Regions from separate parts of the Paenibacillus wuxiensis genome, predicted to be linked through region 2. Evidence: riboswitches for the same ligand, from Rfam matches in the RefSeq annotation. Region 2 holds a riboswitch; the other holds the start of a gene.

Region 1 (10,337 bases), on a different contig from region 2:
GATTCACTCTCCTGATTTCACCATGTCCTAAAAAGTTTGCCTAGTGCAAGATTTGTCCCAAAAAAAAGCGGAATTTTTCCGTTCATGCTACTTCATTAGTATAGGTCAACTATGTTTGTTGGGCAACAAAAACTTTCCCCGATGCAAAAATATTTATATTTATCATATGCGCGAAGGATGGAAACGTTGCCATCTTCTCCGTGAAAATTATCATTCTAGTTGGATTGATCATTATCACATTCAAAATATCGTGAGTGCGCTTCTCGACAGTGATGATGGTACACGGTTTACGCTTATCCCACCAGCAATTCTAAACCCTGCTATGATTCATAGACATTGTACGCACGATGACACTGATGGGAAACATATTATGTCAATGCATCAATTATGCACGGAGTCAGAACAAGTGAAAGTGGTTATTATACAGGAAATTCCATCTCTTTCGTCGAAGGGTAGGAGTGTGGAACGAGGCGATCTCGTACATGTACGAAAATAGCATGATCGATGTTCAAATCCTTGGTGCAGAAGGGAAGATTGAATCGTGAGTGATAGATTGAATAAGAATAATACGATAATCCATCGAATAGGCATCCAATACCCGATTATTCAAGCAGGGATGGCAGGGGGAGCAACCACACCTGAGCTTGTAGCGGCTGTATCGAACGCTGGAGGGCTCGGGACGCTGGGAGCGGGATACATGCAGCCTGAACAGATGAGAAAAGCAATTCGGGCAATCAAACAGCTTACGAGCAAGCCCTTTGCAGTAAATCTATTCATACCAGAACCAGCCGGGATTGATCAGCATATATCGGATGCAGTGATGGAAGATTTGCAGAATATCGATATACATCTGAATCAGCAAGGTCAAGAAATCAGCAAAGATAGAAGCAAAGAGACATACTGCTTTGATGAGTCAGCTTATCGGCTAACTTTTCATAACCAGATTCAAGTCATTCTTGAAGAGAACGTTCCGGTTCTCAGCTTTACATTCGGAATTCTCGATGAGATCTATATTCGTCAATTGAGAGAAGCTGGCATCCTCTTAATAGGAACAGCAACACATGTTGCCGAGGCGATTCAGCTTGAAGCTGCAGGTATCGATATGATCGTGGCTCAGGGCAGTGAGGCAGGCGGGCATCGTGGAACATTTGTGGGAGACCCCTATTCAGCTCTAATCGGCACATTGGCGTTAGTTCCTCTTATTGTCGATCAGGTATCCGCTCCCGTCATTGCTGCTGGCGGTATAATGGATGGACGCGGGATAGCGGCGGTCATGGCCCTTGGAGCACAAGCAGCACAGTTAGGGAGTGCTTTCCTGCTGTGCAAGGAGAGCGGGGCACATCCCGCTTATCAAGCGGCCATTCGCGCATCTGACGAATGCAGTACGGTCATTACGAGGACAATCTCAGGCAAGCCTGCAAGAGGACTACGGAATGATCTCATTCGCAGGTTGGAGACTTATCACGATTCCATACCTGCTTATCCAATTATGAATGAACTTACGAGAGGCGTTAGACAGTCGGCTGCTCGAACCAATAATCCTCAATATATGTCATTATGGGTAGGGCAAGCAGCACGAATGGGGGAAGTTCACGGGGCACATGACAAGATGGAGCAGTTGATCAAGCAATGGAGGGATGTAGTGAGGACGTTGCAAATGTAAAATTGAGAGCGACTGATGGTGATACAATGATGATTAAACAATGACGAACGATGATGAAACGATGTCAAATCAATGATTCAGCAACGACTAGACAACGAATAAATCACGATAAATTGATGACGAAATGTTGATGAATCGTTAATGAAAATGATGGAAGAAAATAATCTGAAAAATTTGCGAAAATGAGCCAGATTAAGCTATATAGGCGATAGTTTAAGGAATTGGCAAATAGCTGCACAATGTTTCGTTAATGCAAGTTTTGCAAAAAATCATAATTTGCTTCATAATGTCTTAGGAGAGCTCGACGTTCAGCGTTGGGCTTCCAAGCATGAATCGCGGAGGAGCAAGACATATGAGTGCTTACATTGGGGAACGTTATCAATTATGCAAGGTAATTTTGCATTTGGCAGATGGAGTTTTATATGAAGCCATAGATTTGTCACTTAAGAGAGATGTATTTATATATTTGGTAGAGAATAAGGGACTAGATAAGGCTGAGCAATGCAAGAAAGCGTTTGGTCAAATCTCGCATTTTTCAAATAATCGATTCTTCCATATGCTGAATGCAGGGACGTCCGGCAGTGATTTCTTCGTGGTGTTCACCTCCTATAACGGAATGCCGCTGGCGAAGTACATACAGCATCACGCGCTGAGTGCCAACAAGACGCTGTCCTTGTTATATGAAGTTGGTAAGGCGATTCAAGATGCGCTGGAATCGAATATTACGAACTTCTCCGTATCTGTCGACAACTTGTGGATTACGGAGGATCATCAAGTTCTTGTGATGAACTATTGGTCAGAGGCACCGACCGAACGCTGCGGTACATTGGGACTGTGCTACTTGCTGTATCAGCTGAGCACACTGCATTTGAATGTGCCTCAATACTATGAAATGTATGAGTCGCGCTTGGCCGGTGCATTGAAGGAACTGTCTCCAGGTCAGAAGGAAGCGCTGTTGTCTCTCGTACAGAGTGTCTATTTAGGAGAAATCTCGCAGTTTTCCTTCATGCTGACGCTTCGCGAGATTATGGATTCGCCGAACATCCCTGTGAAGACAATTGGGGGCATTTATACGCCGCCCGTTCCGAAAGTGGATCCAGAGCTGCTCATCACTGCTGAGGAAGAGGCGGAGGAAGAAGAAGCCGCACCTTATGAAGCGGATAACGCGGAGAATGTGGGCCGCAAGAAAATGATACTCATTCTTGCATGTGCTGCCGTATTTATTTGCGTATTGGGCGGAGCAGTCATGTTGGCAAACTCCTTGTCGAAGGCAAATGATGCAGCGATATCTACTGATGCTCCAGAGTCTAACGATCAGGTTGCAACAGAGAATCCAGCAACAGAGCCGGGAACGGATTCAGATGCAAGCCAACAGGACTCTGGCTCTTCTACAAACGTAACAGAGCCGCCAGTGACAGATAACAATAATAATTCATCCAATGACAATTCCTCTCAAGAACGCGAGACGGAGAAGAAATCGGATGATGCGGATCGGAAGTCGACAGAGCGTGACCGTGACCGTAATAGGGATTCCAACTCGAACAATACGAGTGTAACTCCGCCTACGACGCCAGAGAAGAAACCTGACGATCATACAACAGATTCTGGAACGACGAATATCGGCGCTCATGATGGTCAGACAGGGACAACGCCAGACACGACAACGCCACCAGACGGTCAGCTGCCTGATGGCCAGCAGCCGGATCCGAACACGAATACAACGACGGAACCGCCGAAGTCTGGTGAGATTGCTGTTCCTAACTTAGTGGGGTTGTCGAAGGAAGAAGCGGAGAAGCAGGTTCTTGCAAGCGGCTTGAAATATGAGTATGTTCTCGAGAACTCGGATGAACAGGAAGCAGGGAAAGTATTTAAGCAAGAGGTTCCTGCTGGTGGAGCTGCGAAGAAGGGTGACAAGATTAAATTCTATGTTAGCCGAGCGAAGAAATAATTAAAGCAATCTAAAGTTGTAATACTGAAGGACTGAAGGTAAGTTACAATTCGTCCAATAATGAAATGCCCCGAGTGCCGTAACCGAATTGTCGGTAGGCGCTCGGGGCATTTTGCATGTTGCTGCTTATTACAAATTAATTACAAGCACAGTTCAATACAGGCTTCCGTGCGGCCTGGGTTTCATCCAATCGCTTCACATCCGTATAATGCGGTGCATTCAGCAGCAGTTCAGGCTGTTCCTTCGCTTCCTGTGCGATCTGGATCATCACATCGATGAAGCGATCCAGCGTCTGCTTGCTCTCTGTTTCCGTAGGCTCGATCATCATACACTCCTCGACATTGAGCGGGAAGTAGATGGTTGGCGGATGGAAGCCGAAGTCAAGAAGGCGTTTGGCAACATCCAGCGTCCGCACGCCGTACTGCTTCAACCCTTTGCCTGACATCACAAACTCATGCTTGCATACGCCTGGATATGGAATATCGTAATAAGGCGCCAGACGGTGCATCATGTAGTTGGCATTCAGTACCGCGCATTCAGATACACGGCGCAGCCCTTCTGGACCGTAAGTGCGAATATATACATAGGCGCGCAAGAGGATACCGAAGTTACCGTTATAGGCCTTGACTCGTCCAATGGACAGCGGAGAGCCTTGATCGAATTCATATGAACCATCCTCATGCTTCATCACCGTAGGGGAAGGGAGGAATGGAATCAGCTTGCTCTTCACGCCAACAGGGCCAGCACCAGGGCCGCCGCCGCCATGAGGCGTACTCATCGTCTTGTGCAAATTCAAATGGACAACATCAAAGCCCATATCCCCAGGACGCGTAATACCCATAATGGCATTGGAGTTAGCGCCATCATAATAGAGCAATCCGCCAGCTTCATGAACAATGCTCGCGATCTCGACAATATGCTCTTCGAACAATCCGAGCGTGCTCGGGTTCGTGAGCATCAATGCTGCCGTATCAGATCCAACAGCGGCTCTGAGTGCTTCCAGATCAACGAATCCTTGTTCGTTAGACGGTATTGTAATCGTATCTAAGCCAGCTACAGTTGCACTAGCGGGGTTCGTGCCATGAGAGGAATCAGGAACGATTACTTTCGTCCGCTGCTCGCCGCGGCTCTCATGGTAAGCCCGGATCATCATCAACCCCGTCCATTCTCCATGCGCGCCTGCCGCAGGCTGAAGCGTGACTTTATCCATACCAGTCAAGGCAGCTAGATCCTCTTGCAGCGTGTACAGCAGCTCTAGAGCCCCTTGCACCGTGCTTGTAGGCTGATAAGGATGGATTGCTGCGAGACCTGTCAGCCTTGCTGCATCCTCGTTAATTTTCGGATTATATTTCATCGTACAAGAGCCGAGTGGGTAGAAACCATTATCTACGCCGAAGTTGCGGCGTGATAAGGCGGTATAATGTCGAATCACATCAACCTCATACACTTCAGGCAGCTCGGCCTCTTGACTGCGCAGCATCGAAGTTGGGACAAGCTCTTGAATCTCGATTTCTGGAACATCACATTCAGGTAAGGAATAGGCAATACGCCCAGGATGACTCAATTCAAATATTAGTGCTTGTTCCGGTTTCATACGCAGCTCACCTCCAGCAGGTCAATAAATTGTTCGATGTCTGATTTGGATTTTTTCTCCGTGACCGCAATGAGCATATGTCCTTCCAGTTCAGGATAGAAGCGGCCAAGATCCAAGCCGCCAATGAATCCGTTGTCCAGGAGCAGAGACTGCAATCGATCCATGTCAGTATCTTGCGGGAGACGAAGTACGAATTCATTGAAATAAGGCGCCTGGAACGCTAATCCCAGATTGGGCTTGTTATTGATATAAGCAGCTGCATAATGAGACTTCTGTATATTGAGCTTCGATACCTCTTGCATTCCCATCTTGCCCATGACGGACATATAGACGGAAGCAGCAAGAGCAAGAAGTGCTTGGTTCGAGCAGATGTTGGATGTCGCCTTTTCACGACGGATATGCTGTTCTCTCGCTTGGAGTGTAAGAACAAATCCACGCTTGCCATCCAGATCCTTGGTCAAGCCGACAATTCTGCCAGGGATGCGGCGCATATAGGGCTCTGCAACGGCAAAGAAACCGCATGTAGGACCGCCGTAAGATGCTGCAATGCCAAGCGGCTGGGCATCTCCAACACATACATCTACACCTAGTTTGCCAGGACTCTCCAACATAGCAAGACTCAGTGGATTTGTACTCATGATGAGCAGACCTTTATTTGCATGTGCAATAGGTTCAATGGCGCGCACATCTTCAATGCATCCGAAGAAGTTAGGGGACTGAATCAGTACGGCAGCAGTCTCGTCCGTGACAGCACGCTCCAGCTGAGCAAGGTCAGTCACCCCGTCTTGATATCCAATCTCGACCACTTCAACATTAAGTCCTCGAGCCATTGTGCGAACAATCTGTCTCGCTTCTGGATGGACAGTGCTCGAGATGACAAGCTGCTTGCGCTTCGTTGCGCCAACCGCCAGTGCTCCAGCTTCTGCAAGTGCAGTAGCGCCATCATACATGCTGGCATTGGCAACAGCCATACCAGTCAACTCGCATATATAGGATTGAAATTCAAAGATTGCTTGCAATTCACCCTGACTGATTTCAGGCTGATAGGGTGTATAGGCGGTATAGAACTCTGATCTAGAGACTAGATGCTGGATGACTACAGGGATATGATGATCGTATATGCCAGCACCAAGGAAGCTGGTATGGCTCTCACTATTAGCATTGCGGGAGGCCAATTCCTTCATATGCTTCATCATGGCTGCTTCATCTAATGGTTTAGACATTGGCAGTACTCCATTGTAACGAATGGAGGCTGGGATATCGCGGAATAGCTCGTCAATGGAAGTGATGCCGATCTGCTGCAGCATGTCAGCCTGATCTTGTTCCGTCACTGGAATGTAACGATGCTTCATGATGGATTCGCTCCTTTGGCAGGGGTCGGGATTCGTTTATAAAATGGAGTCGAGACGACGCGGGCTTTCAACTGCTTGCCGCGAATTTCGACAAGAATTTCTGTATCCAATTCAGAGAATGCGGATTCAATCAAGGCCAGCCCTAGATTGCGTTTTAATGTCGGCGACTGTGTTCCTGTTGTAACTTCTCCGATCACGCGCCCATCTGCAAGCACTGGATAATGGGAGCGAGGAATGCCTTTGTCGATCATCTCGATGCCGACCAGCTTTCGTGCCGGTCCATCGGTCTTCTGCTTCGTTAATGCTACACGGCCGATGAAGTCGCCCTTATCCAGCTTGACGAATCGTGCTAGTCCTGCCTCAAGCGGCGAGATATCGGCTGTAATTTCTTGTCCATAGAGGGGCAGACGTGCCTCGAAGCGCAAGGTGTCTCTAGCACCAAGCCCTGCTGGGAGCAAGCCGAACGGTTCGCCCGCGCGAATCAGCTCATTCCATACGTGTGCTGCATCCTCTGCGGACAAGTAGAGTTCGAAGCCATCTTCACCGGTATAGCCTGAGCGAGACAGCAATGTTGATACGCCGCAGACTTGTGCATCCGATAGGAAATGGAATGGAGCGAGCGAATCAATAGGTGCCTCAGTTACCGCAGCAAGAATAGCTTGGGCATTCGGCCCTTGAAGGGCAAGCAATGCTGTGCGATTCGATACATTGGTCAAGGTAACGCCATGAATCAGGTGCTTCTGCAGCCATGCGTAGTCTTTATCGATGTTGGAGGCATTAACGACGAGCATGTAACGGTCGCTCTTCATCTGATAAATGAGAATATCATCGACAACTCCTCCGTCAGGGTAGCACATCAGCGTATATTGTGCTTTGCCATCCTCGAGCCGCGATACATCATTTGTTGTCATCTGTTGAAGAAATGTCAGGGAGGCAGGGCCGCTTACGATAAATTCACCCATGTGGGAGACATCGAATAGACCTGCATGTGTACGAACTGCTTCATGCTCTCGCTGAATGCCGATAAATTGAACAGGGAGCTCCCAGCCGCCGAAGTCAATGCAGCGTGCACCCGGATAAGCAGAGTATTGATCAAATATTGGCGTTCTCTTCAATTGACTCATGAATTCACCTCGATACGCGTATTTGGACTAATTATCGGTATACGAACATAAAAAGGACAGCCGAAAGAAAAGTGGATGCATCGCATCCTCTCATTCTCTCGCTCTGTCCTTTGTACCTGAGAGTGTCGCCGATTGTCGCAAACAAATTGTTTGTTTGCGAGTCTACCATCGACTTTCCCCTTGGGTGACTGTATTCGTTTTCATGAATAGCAGTGCTCTCCAGAGGTGCGTCCGGTAAAAGTCCTTTTGCCTGAGAGATTCACCTATTCAGGCTTACTCCTTCGGCGCCGCTATGTCTCAGCAGTCTCTCCCTTTACCATCATTCGCCATTTTCAGCTGTCATCTCTACATTAGTTGAGCTTTCCACACTTTGTCAATTGATATTTTCTTCACAACTGATTTCATAGCTTGTCGTATTGACAATCATGCATATCTTGCAATAATCTAATGGTGTTATAATTACCCAGTTTAATCGTAATTCGCGAACGAGGAAGGTCGGGAGAGTTTGACAATTGCGATTGTCAACACCGAAGGAGCAAGTTGCCAGCCGCCGATTGGCAATGAATCTCTCAGGTTCCATAACCGCCATTCTGACGCAGCTCTGGAGAGTGCATTTTCTATGCCGCCAAAGGGGTAAGTTCAACCGCAGTTGTGGCTGTGGAGGAACGGGAACTCTCAGGTACCGAGGACAGAGAACAAGGCGACAAGGCCGCTTCCTGTCCATTTTTACGATCTCGATTGGATAGACGGCCTGATGAATGACATTATGAATGAAATGGGGCGTTGACATGAGCGAAGTGAAGAATGGATTGTTGTATAGTGAAGAGCATGAATGGGTAGTTGCCATAGAAGGCAATACGGTACGGGTTGGCATTACAGATCATGCACAATCCCAGCTGGGAGACATCGTATTCATTGAATTTCCGCCAGTAGGAACCAGTTTGTCCGCAGGGGACAGCATGGGATCAATTGAATCGGTGAAGACCGTATCTGAGTTGTACTGTCCGGTATCCGGGACAATTACGAAGGTCAATGATGGATTGGAAGCGTCGCCAGAGCTTGTGAACAGCAGCCCCTACGAAGATGGATGGATTGCAGAAGTTGAAGTAGAAGGCAGCGTTGAGGAAGCTGTGAAGCACTTGCTGAATGCAGAGCAGTACACGAAGCTGATAGATGAATAGTTGAAGGAACAATAGGTTGAGAACTAAGAACCTGCTGAACTGGTATCATGCTGGTGCAGCAGGTTTTTTCATTTGCCATGTGTCACAAGAAAATAAAGTTCTAGACTGAGCTCTGATTGAGGTTCTAAGGGTTTCTTCATCAACTTGTAGAATCGTAAAAGTAGACTGGGTGTATTCGTGGAATAATAGGTTCCTTGCGAAGGATAGTTATATTTGGAGGTAAGTAAGGTGTCCCTAATAGATGAATTACGTAAAACAATAGAGGGTTTATTAGCTGGGAAAGTTGTTGACGAAGATATTGAGTATTTTGAAGAGTACAAGAAGATAACCGGAGTAACAGATAAACAATTTGACGATTTTGAAAGAGATTTTAGTATTTCATTACCAACGGATTTTAAGGCGTTTTATAAACTTAAGGATGGCAGCGGCTATCCGCTTAATCTTTTGTATACTTCATATAAAGATAGTTGTATTCCATTTACATTTCTTTCCTTAGACGATATTAGAGATACCAAGAAATTTTTCTGCGATCGCGATCATTTAATGAGTGAATATTACAGCGATGAAGAAATTAGTAAGCTTGATTCTCGTATTAAGCCATATTTATTTAACAAGCAGTGGTTTCCTTTTGCACAGGTTGTAGGAGGGTCATTGTATCTAATGTTAGACTTCGACCCGACAGAACATGGTACAGTTGGGCAAGTTATCTTTTATGTACATGACCCTGATTTTGTTTATTTTATAGCTCCAACATTTTCAGAACTTTTACAAGATACTATTCAAAATCTTGAAGATGATTGGTATGAAGAATGTCTATGAAAAATAACCTCTAAGTCTGATGGTTACAAAAACGTTTCGATTTTCTGGCGAATGTCAATCAATTTACCGTTTGCAGTTTGAATATATTACAACAAATTTTACTGACTTGCGTTTTTACACAGCCTAAAACATTTTCAGGAGTGTTCGGCATTGGCACAGAACCCTCCTGATTTAATTATTTCTGTGTAGCTACAGCTTCTGTCCGCCCACGGCTTCATCGCACTCACACTGGTTTTACGCGACCGCTCCTTGCAGTAAAATGAGTGGCAGTTTGTTTCGTATAACCCTGCCGTTGGTGTTTAGGTATAAAAGTACTATTCATGAATATGGCGAACACGTACATCTTTTATAGAAACGGTTGTTTACATGCTGCAGCCTTCCACGATGACAATTTTGATTAAAGACACTTAGTCAAGCAATTTATTTTCTACTGACACCATGCGACAAATTTTCGATAGGATTCACCGCCGAAAAGGAGTACAATATAAGCATCGACAACTAGATGTTGCAATGTTAATAAGAATGCTAGGTGAATGGAATGACAATCGCTTTTTTTGATTCTGGAATCGGTGGAATAACCGTGTTGGCTGAGGCTATGAAGCAGATGCCGCATGAACAATATTTATTTTATGCAGATACGCTGCATGTTCCATATG
Region 2 (10,337 bases):
ATGGAAGAAAGGTTTTCTGAGTATGTCTTAACTCTATTATCCTAGTTGTACAGCGACAGATCAGTACGCTCGTAACCGGATATGAACCGTCTGCCGCTGATTCAACTAGGAATTTATCTATTCACCTTTTTATCTCTTCTTTTATATCTATATCTATCTGTAATCTATTTCAACTCTTCTAAATCTAGTTCAAGCAAATGATTGTATCTATTGTTACCTCGTCATAATAGAGGCAACGTCCTGAATGGCCGTCCGTGCAGCGCCGCTTATGCCCGCGAGTTGGAAAAATCCGTGATTGACACCGAAGTACTTCCTGCACTCTGCACCAACTCCTGCATCAAGCAGCCGTCGATACAACATTTCTCCCTCGTCTGCAAGAGGATCGAATTCGGCAAGAAGAATATGTGTGTATGGCAATCCTTCCAAGTCGCTGCGCTGAATAGGACTTGCCTCTGGATGTTCGGATGGAATGTCTCCGAAATAAGCTTCAAAACCGCTGAGCAGTGCATCGCGAGTGATCACGTAATCATCTCCGTACCGTTGATAACTCTCGCTTGAACCACTTGCGTCCAACATCGGATATATCAAGATTTGTCTTGTTGGCATCCATTCCTTCTGTGCCTTGAGCCGCAAGGACGTTACTAACGCAATATGTCCGCCCGCACTATCACCTGCCAGTGTAATATCATTCGGATTTCCTCCCCAAGATACGGCATGCTCACGCACAATTTGTGCGGTCTTATAGGCATCATCATGAGCAGCTGGATAGGCATGTTCTGGTGCCAAGCGGTAATCAACCGCTACCACAATCGAGTTCCCCTTGTTAGCTAATGCTCTTAACTGGCGGTCATGCGTTGTGAAATCCCCGCTTATAAAGCATCCGCCATGATAATAGATCATAACAGGAAGATTAGACGCATACGACGGTCGGTAAATGCGTAAAGGGATGGAATCGATCGTATGATCAGTGATTTCCCATATAGGCTCCGATTCTCCTGCCAACACAACCGATTGAACATAACCTTGACGGCGCTCCTGATAGCTCTGCTGTCTCGCAGAAGGACGTCCTGCTTCAATAAATTCCTTAACGATGCTTCGAATGCCTGGTTCCAAATCATTCAAGCGCTCCATGATGTGAACTCTCCTCCGATTGAAATACATGATGTAATGGCATAATTCCACCAATATTCATGTTACACGTGAATGATCGAGGAATGCAATCCTTTCATCGAACGGGCAGCTTGAACTCCAGTTGTGGGATATAATTCTTATCCGGGCCTTTTCTAACAAACGGCTTAATGACGATTAAGCTAGGCTTCACCTTGAACGGCTCGTAAGAGGTTGAGAACACCATTCCTTTTCCTTCTCCTGAACCATTCCCAGCAATTGCATTCTGTTCATTTCCCTGCTCATCCTCGATATCGAACTCCAGATTGAGGAACCCATCAACTTTATAGCTATCCGGTATTGCATCCAGCATATTACGATAATCTTCTTCTCCGCTTGCCCCGTGGACACCGACGAGCAAGCGGGTTGTGATGGGGGTAATTTCGACTCGATCGATCGACATATTTATCGAATCATGTGATTTGGTCTCTGATGTCTTTAGGATAATCGTTCGCTCCGTATCCTTCTTGATCGGGAAGAGGAACTCGTAATTCTCATCCACATCAGCCAAATACACGACCATCTTCATTTCGAACGAGTCTGGAAGCTCGAGATCAGCAGAATCTAAAGCGGTAACGATTATCGATTGCGGAGCATGCTCCCCACCCGGCTGCAGCCCCATCCCGGTATTTATCTGCTTGTCTCCCATATAAAAATCGATATTATTGGCTCGCTTGCTAAGCATGCGCTGCTTGTTCCATAACTGAAAAAAAGAATCCTTCACCGCTTTCGTATCTTCTCTGCTGAGCACTAGAGATAGCCTGCTGCCATCATACATCATCTCAGAAATCGTGAGCGTCACTCCCTTATGGGTTACGCGCTGATTGACTGAGGTGACCATCCCCTTCTCTCCAGCAGTTTGCAAGCCAAGATCCCCCACCAGTTTGAATACGCTATTCATGAACGGAATCTGCTTTAACGTCTGTGCGATCGCTGGAGAGGCAAGACCTGAGAAGATCATGACTATCCCGAGGCTCGCTACACCCGCTGTTGAAATCAACACTCTGCGCAGCCAGCGGTTCTTCCGACTTCTTCTCTTCCGTCCAGGAAGCATCTCGTCGATGATCTGGTATGTCCGATCCATTCGGTTGCGAACGGATTCTGGCAGCTCGCTAATATATGGTTCCCTAAGCTGTTCCAGTCGCTGATCGATAGGCAGTTGTATGTCTTTCATCCGTTCATCTTCCTTTCTTCAGTATCATCCAGCCATTCTGCGAGCGTGTGACGTGCCCGATGCAGCCGTGTCTTCACCGCACCCACGGACATATCCATCATCTCGGCGATCTGATGCATAGGCAAATCCTGAAAATAAAACAAAATAACAATATTGCGAGATACTTCCTCAAGCCGATAGATCGCCTGACGCAAATCAAGATGATCACTGTATTCTGCCGTGGCTACACCAACTTCTGGGAGTTCAGCCAGCATGATGATGCGAGCCTGCTTCCGCAATATCATATTGCATTCATTGATCAATATCCGAAAGAGCCAAGTCTTAAAATAGGCATGATGATTTAGGTTGGTCAGTGCGCGATAAGCCTTGAGCACAGTCTCCTGCATCGCATCTGCACAATCCTCATCCCTTCTGACGATTGACCTGGCCATGTTGAACATTTGGGCTTCATGCTGCTTGATGAGTCGAATAAACGCTTCTTTGTTACCTTCCTTAGCCAATCTCACTTCTGTCTCTATATCGCTATGCAAGCCGTTTCTACTCCCTTCTTTACCCCATACACGCGAATCAAACTGTCAATTAGATGCACAAGATAGGCAAAAGGTTTCATTAAACGCAAAAAAACTGCCAAATGTTCACTTTCATGCATTTGGCAGTTTACTTAAGAACAGGAATCGCTTCCTGCTTCTATTTATTTTTCGGATTCCCTATGCTTCCAATATAGACGAGTCTCAGACACGACGACTCCAGACAAACCGAGCAGTGCAACTAAGTTCGGCAGCGCCATTAATCCATTTACAATATCAGCAAGCTTCCATATCATATCCAGCTTGATAAATGCCCCAAAGCCAATGATCGCAATGAACATAAGGCGGTACGGCAGAATCGATTTGACACCGAATAAATAAACCATGCACCGTTCGCCGTAATAGTTCCAGCCAAGAATCGTCGTGAATGCAAATAAAATCAAGCAAAACATAAGAATGAGGGAACCGTATGGCAGCGCAGCATCAAATGCTGCCTGTGTCATGGCCGCTCCTTCCATTGGGCCATTCCATACACCAGTTACAATCAATGTTAATCCTGTAAGCGAGCAGACGATGATCGTATCAATGAATGTTCCAGTCATTGATATGAGTCCTTGCTCAGCCGGCCATTTCACCTTCGCAGCCGCGGCCGCAATCGGTGCGCTTCCGAGACCTGATTCATTGGAGAATACACCTCTTGCAATTCCGTTGCGGATCGCCATCATAACCGTTGCTCCCAAGAAGCCGCCTCCTGCTGCTGTTACATTGAACGCGCCATGGAAAATCAACGACAGTGCGTGAGGTATCTGATCCGCAAATGCAATAAGCACCACAAAGCTTGCGATAAAATAGATAATAGCCATGACAGGGACGATTGTCGTCGTCACATGCGATATACTCTGAATCCCGCCAATTGTAACAAGTGCGGTCACGATAGTGACGATTGCCGCAGTGACTACTGCAGGCACTCCAAGGCTTGCTTCTGTAGATGTGACGATCGCATTAATTTGCGGAAATGTACCTATTCCAAGTAAGGCAACCAACACCCCGCTAATCGCGAAGAATACAGCAAGCGGCTTGAATTTCATGCCAAGCCCCTTCTCAATATAATACATTGGGCCACCTAGCACTTGTCCATTGTCATCAATGTTGCGATACTTGACAGCAAGCAATCCCTCCGCATATTTAGTAGCCATACCGAAGAATGCAGCAACCCACATCCAGAATAACGCACCGGGTCCACCCACCTTAATTGCAGTAGCAACCCCCACGATATTACCAGTTCCAATTGTCGCCGCCAGCGCAGTAGCTAATGCACCGAAGCTGGATACATCTCCTTCTCCCTCGTTCTTCGACTTGAATATTAACTTCAAGGCGAGCGGCAGGCGGAACAACTGTAGTCCACCCAAGCGGATCGTTAATAAGATTCCCGTTCCTACTAATAAGATAAGAAGCGGTGCTCCCCATACCATGCTGTTCAATTTGTCTAACCATTGTTCCATCATTGCCAAATCAGTTCCCCTCTTTGTGAATAATAAAAAGAGTCAAATCGAATGATTTGACCCTGGGGACATGTGTGCAGAATAAACAACCTGACGTAAGTGACATACCTAAATAAGATCATCATACCAATGACTTACGATTTTTCTACGCTTCTGCATCCCTGTCCTTTTACCTGAGAGTTTTAACGAATCCACGAGAATCAAATTCGTCTTGCCCCTTCGGTGCCCCAATCATGGAGTCTCTCCAGAGTCCTGTCCATTTACGGTCCTGCTTATACGTATTCGAGCTCAAGGTTCGATATGCCTAAGCGCCTGAGAGCTTACCCCTTCGGCTAGACGATTCGTCTATCTCCCGCAAACTTCATCCAGTTATAAAGTTGTAGGTAACATTATAGTAGACACACTATCATTGTGCAATGATCCATTGCATTGTAATTTATCCCATACCATCTATCACACATGTGCTTGGTGACTGTAATATAGGGATCTGGCCTCATTTAATAAATGAATGAGTTCACTCACATTCTGCACATTCGTATCGTAATTGGTAAAGCATGCACGCAGCGTTGGTACACCATGAATGGTAAATACGGATAGCCACACTTTCCCTGTGCTTAATACTTGTTGATGCACAAATTGAGCGAAGTCCTGGTCGTTTCGTGTCCATGCTTCTTGATCAAGAAAGCAAATGACAGGCAGCACGGTATCATTGGCAACTGTCCAGCCAGATCGCATTAATTCTTCTCGGAATAGCTTGCCCATTTCAACTTGATGTCGCAAGACAGCTCGATATCCTTCCCACCCCGCAGTAGCCAGGGATAAATACAGCTTCAATCCTATAAATCTCCGTGACCATTGAATAGAATGCGTATATGGATCAATCGTAGGCAGCTCCTCACCCTCCTTCGGCATATAATCTGCCGTTATACGGAAGGTTTCATGCAATATATGTGAATGACGTGTGAAGTACATGCCCGCCCCCATTGGAACGGACAGCCACTTATGAGCATCAAACGCGATTGAATCTGCTTGCTGGATACCATCTATATGGGAGGACAGCTCGGAATCCAATACGATTGCACCGCCATAAGCAGCATCCACATGAAGCCACATCTGTTCATGCTCCGCTATTGCTGCGATGTCCATTAAGGGATCAATTGCACCGGCTCCCGTCGTTCCCGCTGTAGCAATAATAAGAAATGGGGCAAAACCCTGCGCGCGGTCTATACGTATTTGTTCTGATAACGCATCTATATCCATTTGCAAGGAATCGTTCGTACGAATGGAGCGAATTGAATTCGTTCCAAGCCCACAGGATCGAGCCGCCTTCACCAATGAATGATGACTTTCTTCAGAAGCATACAGAATGGGTCGCTTCTCCAGAGCTGCTAATCCGTCTATTGCATACTTTGGAAAATGATAAGATAGGGCCGTTAAGACAGCCGTCAAATTAGCTTCCGCTCCCCCAGTCGTGAAGGTTCCATCAGCAACATCATGCGGGTAACCAAATTGAACGGCGAGCTCACGCAGTACGTAATTCTCAATCTCTACCGCGAGCGGCGCATGACTCCATGCAGCAAGCTGGGGGTTAAACGCTGCTGTTATCGTGTCTGCCATAATCCCCATAAAGTTCGGGCGGGGATTGTATAAGCCATAATATCCTGGGTGTGCTGTGTGCACTTGATATCGACGCAGTCCTTCTATAACATGCTGAACCGCAGTTTGAGGCTTGACAGGAGCAGCAAAGTCAATTTGCTCCGCATACTGCACGATTTCTGACGGGATTAATTCAGGGGCAACTACTACCTCGTCGGTGTATGATAGATACTGACTGATTTTCTCTAACGTATATGAGCCTAGCATATACTGTTCCTCAGTTGATAGATCCAAGATCGGATTCTGTCTAAGCATACAGATTCCAGCAACTCCCTTCCACTGTTCAATTCAAGAAAGATGTTCCAATTGAATAATAGCTTACCGACCAAGACGACAATTGAACAGGTACAGTTTATTAACCCGCTATGAGGTCAGGCCATTTCTCCCCCTATTATACATACCGTCCTTCCAGTTACATCGTATTTATAATATGAGCGCAAGATTTCGAAATCTCAACTCAAAAAAACCGCCCCTATTACCTAGAGGCGGTGCCTATTGCTTCCTTACTTTCTCATTTACTCAGGCAATCGGTATACGGCAAAAGGTTCACCATAACGATATCGACGGCTTATTTCATCCAACCGGTTCAACTGTTCTTCATTAAGTTCGACATTGACACTCGTTATATTATCCTCTAACTGCTCCACCTTCGTCGCTCCTACAATGACTGTCGATACACAAGGCTGGTGCATAAGCCAAGCTAATGACAACGAGCTTGGGCGGCAGCCGATATCCGCTGCCAATTCGCTCACCTGTTCACTTAACGCAAACCGTTCTTCATTGAAGAATTTGTAGAAATTCGGATCCGTATCTGCTCGTGAGCCAGCTGGCTTCTGATCGCCCACACGATATTTCCCTGTCAGAATTCCTCCTGCAAGCGGGTAATATGGAATGATTCCCACCCCTTGATCCTGACATAGCGGAACCAGTTCCAGTTCTGGCGTTCGATCAGCTAGTGAATAGCTGGTTTGCATGGACACATAACGATTCAGACCAAGCCGTTCACTGATGCCAATCGCCTTCATCAGCTCCCAAGCAGCGTAATTAGACGCTCCGATATACCGCACCTTGCCTGAACGTATCATATCATCAAGCGTCCGCAGCGTCTCCTCAAGTGGAGTATGCGGATCAAATGTATGTATTTGATACAGGTCAATATAATCGGTATTTAGCCGCTTCAAGCTATTGTCTAATTCCTGCTGCAAATGAAAGCGAGATGAGCCGCGCTCGTTCGGCCCCTGTCCTCGAATTAATCCTGCCTTCGTTGTCAGCACGACATTGTGTCGATTGCCTGTCAGCGCCTCACCGATGATGCGTTCTGATTCTGAACCAGCATAAATATTAGCCGTATCAATAAAGTTAATGCCATAGTCCAGCGCTTGATGAATAATTCGAGTCGAAGCCTGCTTGTCAGCCCGCTTACCGAAAGCATTTGTTCCTAACCCAAGCACAGACACCTTCAATCCACTATTGCCAAGACGACGATATTGCATGACGATCAACTCCTTGCTTTCCTTATTTAGCAGTAATTATATCACAAGCTATCCCCTTGATCTGAATCCGATCAAATATGTGTCTGCCTTATGATTCCACTTCCGCGCACAAAAAGAAAAACTCATGCAAGCATGAGTTCTCAACAACAATATAGATTCCAGAATCTGTTATGGATTACAAGACAAATTATACGAATGGAAAAATCGTCGGACATTGCAATGGAAGGCTGATGCTGCATGACTCCGGTATCGGGATTAATGCCCTAGGTTGACAGAATGTCGCTTCAACCATCAGCGGAATTGTAAATTTCACGATAAGCTCCAAACACCAATCCAATTGCAACTCAATCGTTAAGCTGTCAGTAATTCGTGCAGCACAATGGATATCGAATATTTGAGAAATAATGTTGGATTCATCTAATGGGAGCGGTAAGCAGAGTGATACTTTCTCGTTATTCTTGACTAATAGTGTAAACGTGCATGTTTCTCCTGTTCCACTATCTGTTAACGTAATCGTTACTTCTGCAGAGCACGTGGTCAGTACAATAGCTGCTTGCGATCCGATAATGGGCAGCGGCAGCCGCTTTACAACCGTGATGCTGCATTCTCCCGCAGCTGGCACTGCATTGCAGCTCACGAGCACTTGCCGACCACCAGCAATTGCTTGTTCTACGAAAGCCCTGCAGTTTTCGGGTATTGACTCTTCCACGATAAAATCACTCCGAGTGACAACCCAATCGAACAGTTTGCTGACAGAAATGCACTCTAAAGGACGAACAACTAGCGTCGTAATCGTAGCTGTAACAGGAGGCGTATTATCCGCCTGAGCGGTAGCCGTGTTGGTAACCACCCCTTCTAACAAAGGAATGACTGTAATGATAATCGTCTGTTCTTGTTGACCCTCCAATGTGCCCAAGAGACAAGTAACGGTCTGCCCGGATACAGAGCAAGTGCCTCCTTCAGATTGAACACTGACAAATTCAACCGTAGGAGGAATGACATCACGTACAATTACATTCGTCAGTGGAAGTTCTCCGAGATTTGCAACACTGATCGTATATTGCAACAGGCTGCCGACAAGCACAGGGTTGCTTGATGCTTGCTTCGAAATGGCGAGCGGCTGTAATACCGTAATGCTTGCGGTTGCTGTTTCAGGGTCTTCAACATTACCAGCGGTCACCACTGCTGTGTTCGTTAATATTCCTGTTATAGTCGTAATTGCTTCGATCGTAATCATAGCGCACGTTCCAGGGGCAATGACACCGAAAGATGCTGTGATCGTTTGCCCAACCTGCATGAATGTGCCTTCAGATACTTGGATACCAGTGACTTCAACGCCTGCAGGCAATGTATCCACCGCAACCACATTTGTGGCCGCCGTTTCTCCCATGTTGCACACCGTCACTTGAAAGATGACTTCATTCCCAAGGGTTACGAGATCCGGCTCGCCAAGCTTCTCAATGGTTAAAAAAGCAGGAGGAAGCGCGTTGACGGTTGTATCGATCGTGGATGATACAGGTGCCGTTTGATCAGAAGACGCTGTTGCTGTGTTCGTTACGATGCCTGGAGCTGTAGGAATAACCGTAATCGTGATAATTTCAGACTGACCAGGATCAAGGTCGCCAATCAATGCTGTCACGGTGCCAGCCACTTCGGTTACAGTTCCCTGCGTTGTTTCAGCAGAAACGAAGACGAGACCAGGCGGCAGCACATCCACCACTTCCACGCCGGTTAATAATTCTGTCGTCTCGTTGGAGACAACGATCGTATAGACGAGCTCGTCACCAACAGTTGCAGGATCCGGTCCCGCAAATTTCGATATCATTAACTCAAGTATCGGCTCTTCAATAACTAGAGTTTCGGTAGTAGAGGATTGTGGCGTAGTCTCATCTGAAAACGTCGTTGCCGTGTTCAAGACTGTACCTGTGACCGTTGGGATGACGACGATAAAAATGACCACAGTCTCTCCCGGAGCAAGTGAACCAATGTCATTCGTAATTGTCGTGCCATCGAACGAAATCGTCCCTTGATCCGATTCAGCGGATACAAAGGTGGTTCCTGCCGGTAGCGGATCATTCATAACAACATTGGTCGCTGTGCTCCCTCCAATATTGGAGACAAATATAATATAAACGAGTTCTGAATTTACGGCGACGATTGGGGGAAAGTCCAGCTTCTCAATTTCTAGAATTGGAGGCGGCAGAGGATTTACGGTATTGACTGCGGTTGAGGAAATGATGCCGGTCTGATTCGCTTGGGCTGAAGCAGTATTGGATATGAGTCCAGCCGCTGTTGCCAGCACGGTAATATTGACGGTAACACTTTGACCAACCGGGATCGTCCCGATATCTACGGTAACCGTTCCAGCAGCAAACGATGCCGAACCTTGCGTAGTTTGAACCGATTGAAACGTTACACCAGCTGGTAGCGGGTCAGTAAGTACAGTGTTCACAAGCGGGGAGTCTCCATCGTTGCTGACGACAATGGTGTATACGATCTCTTCTCCAACGGTGACTGTATCAGGAAAAGAGGTCTTCTCCAGCAGCAGCGTCGGCGGAATATTGTCAATTTGAATCGCCAGCAGATTGACAGTATATCCGTCGCCATTCGTTCCGAATTGAATCGCTGCTGAAGTTTGCCCGTTCACGAGACTGTTGGAGATGCTTACGTTGGAAATATCCCATCCTTGGCGATTCCCCTCAATGATGTTGGATCCCGGCTGCCCAGGTATCGGATTGCGATCCCCAAACGTTGCAGTCGGGTTGATATTCCCGTTATCATCGTAAATTAGTGATTGAAAGAAATTGTTCGTAAACCC

The links. A riboswitch is a leader RNA that binds a small molecule or an ion and turns the genes downstream of it on or off. The one in region 2 is predicted to bind glycine.
Region 1: another riboswitch for glycine. It lies ahead of gcvT (glycine cleavage system aminomethyltransferase GcvT); the one in region 2 lies ahead of ABN764_RS06355 (alanine/glycine:cation symporter family protein).

Annotation. Positions count from the first base shown of each region.
Region 1 covers NZ_JBEFZI010000006.1:134,511-144,847, reverse strand. The annotation lists gene ABN764_RS14790 (NAD(P)H-dependent flavin oxidoreductase) at 542-1,663, shown strand; gene ABN764_RS14785 (PASTA domain-containing protein) at 2,016-3,611, shown strand; gene gcvPB (aminomethyl-transferring glycine dehydrogenase subunit GcvPB) at 3,748-5,205, opposite strand; gene gcvPA (aminomethyl-transferring glycine dehydrogenase subunit GcvPA) at 5,202-6,557, opposite strand; gene gcvT (glycine cleavage system aminomethyltransferase GcvT) at 6,554-7,681, opposite strand; glycine riboswitch at 7,783-7,906, opposite strand; glycine riboswitch at 7,910-8,004, opposite strand; glycine riboswitch at 8,168-8,276, shown strand; gene gcvH (glycine cleavage system protein GcvH) at 8,470-8,862, shown strand; gene ABN764_RS14760 (SMI1/KNR4 family protein) at 9,091-9,681, shown strand; gene murI (glutamate racemase) at 10,220-10,337, shown strand, end outside.
Region 2 covers NZ_JBEFZI010000002.1:674,421-684,757, forward strand. The annotation lists gene ABN764_RS06335 (ClbS/DfsB family four-helix bundle protein) at 1-31, shown strand, start outside; gene ABN764_RS06340 (alpha/beta hydrolase) at 214-1,131, opposite strand; gene ABN764_RS06345 (DUF4179 domain-containing protein) at 1,226-2,341, opposite strand; gene ABN764_RS06350 (sigma-70 family RNA polymerase sigma factor) at 2,338-2,871, opposite strand; gene ABN764_RS06355 (alanine/glycine:cation symporter family protein) at 3,033-4,373, opposite strand; glycine riboswitch at 4,522-4,628, opposite strand; gene ABN764_RS06360 (pyridoxal phosphate-dependent decarboxylase family protein) at 4,824-6,281, opposite strand; gene ABN764_RS06365 (aldo/keto reductase) at 6,542-7,519, opposite strand; gene ABN764_RS06370 (BMQ_0737 family morphogenetic spore coat protein) at 7,707-10,337, opposite strand, start outside.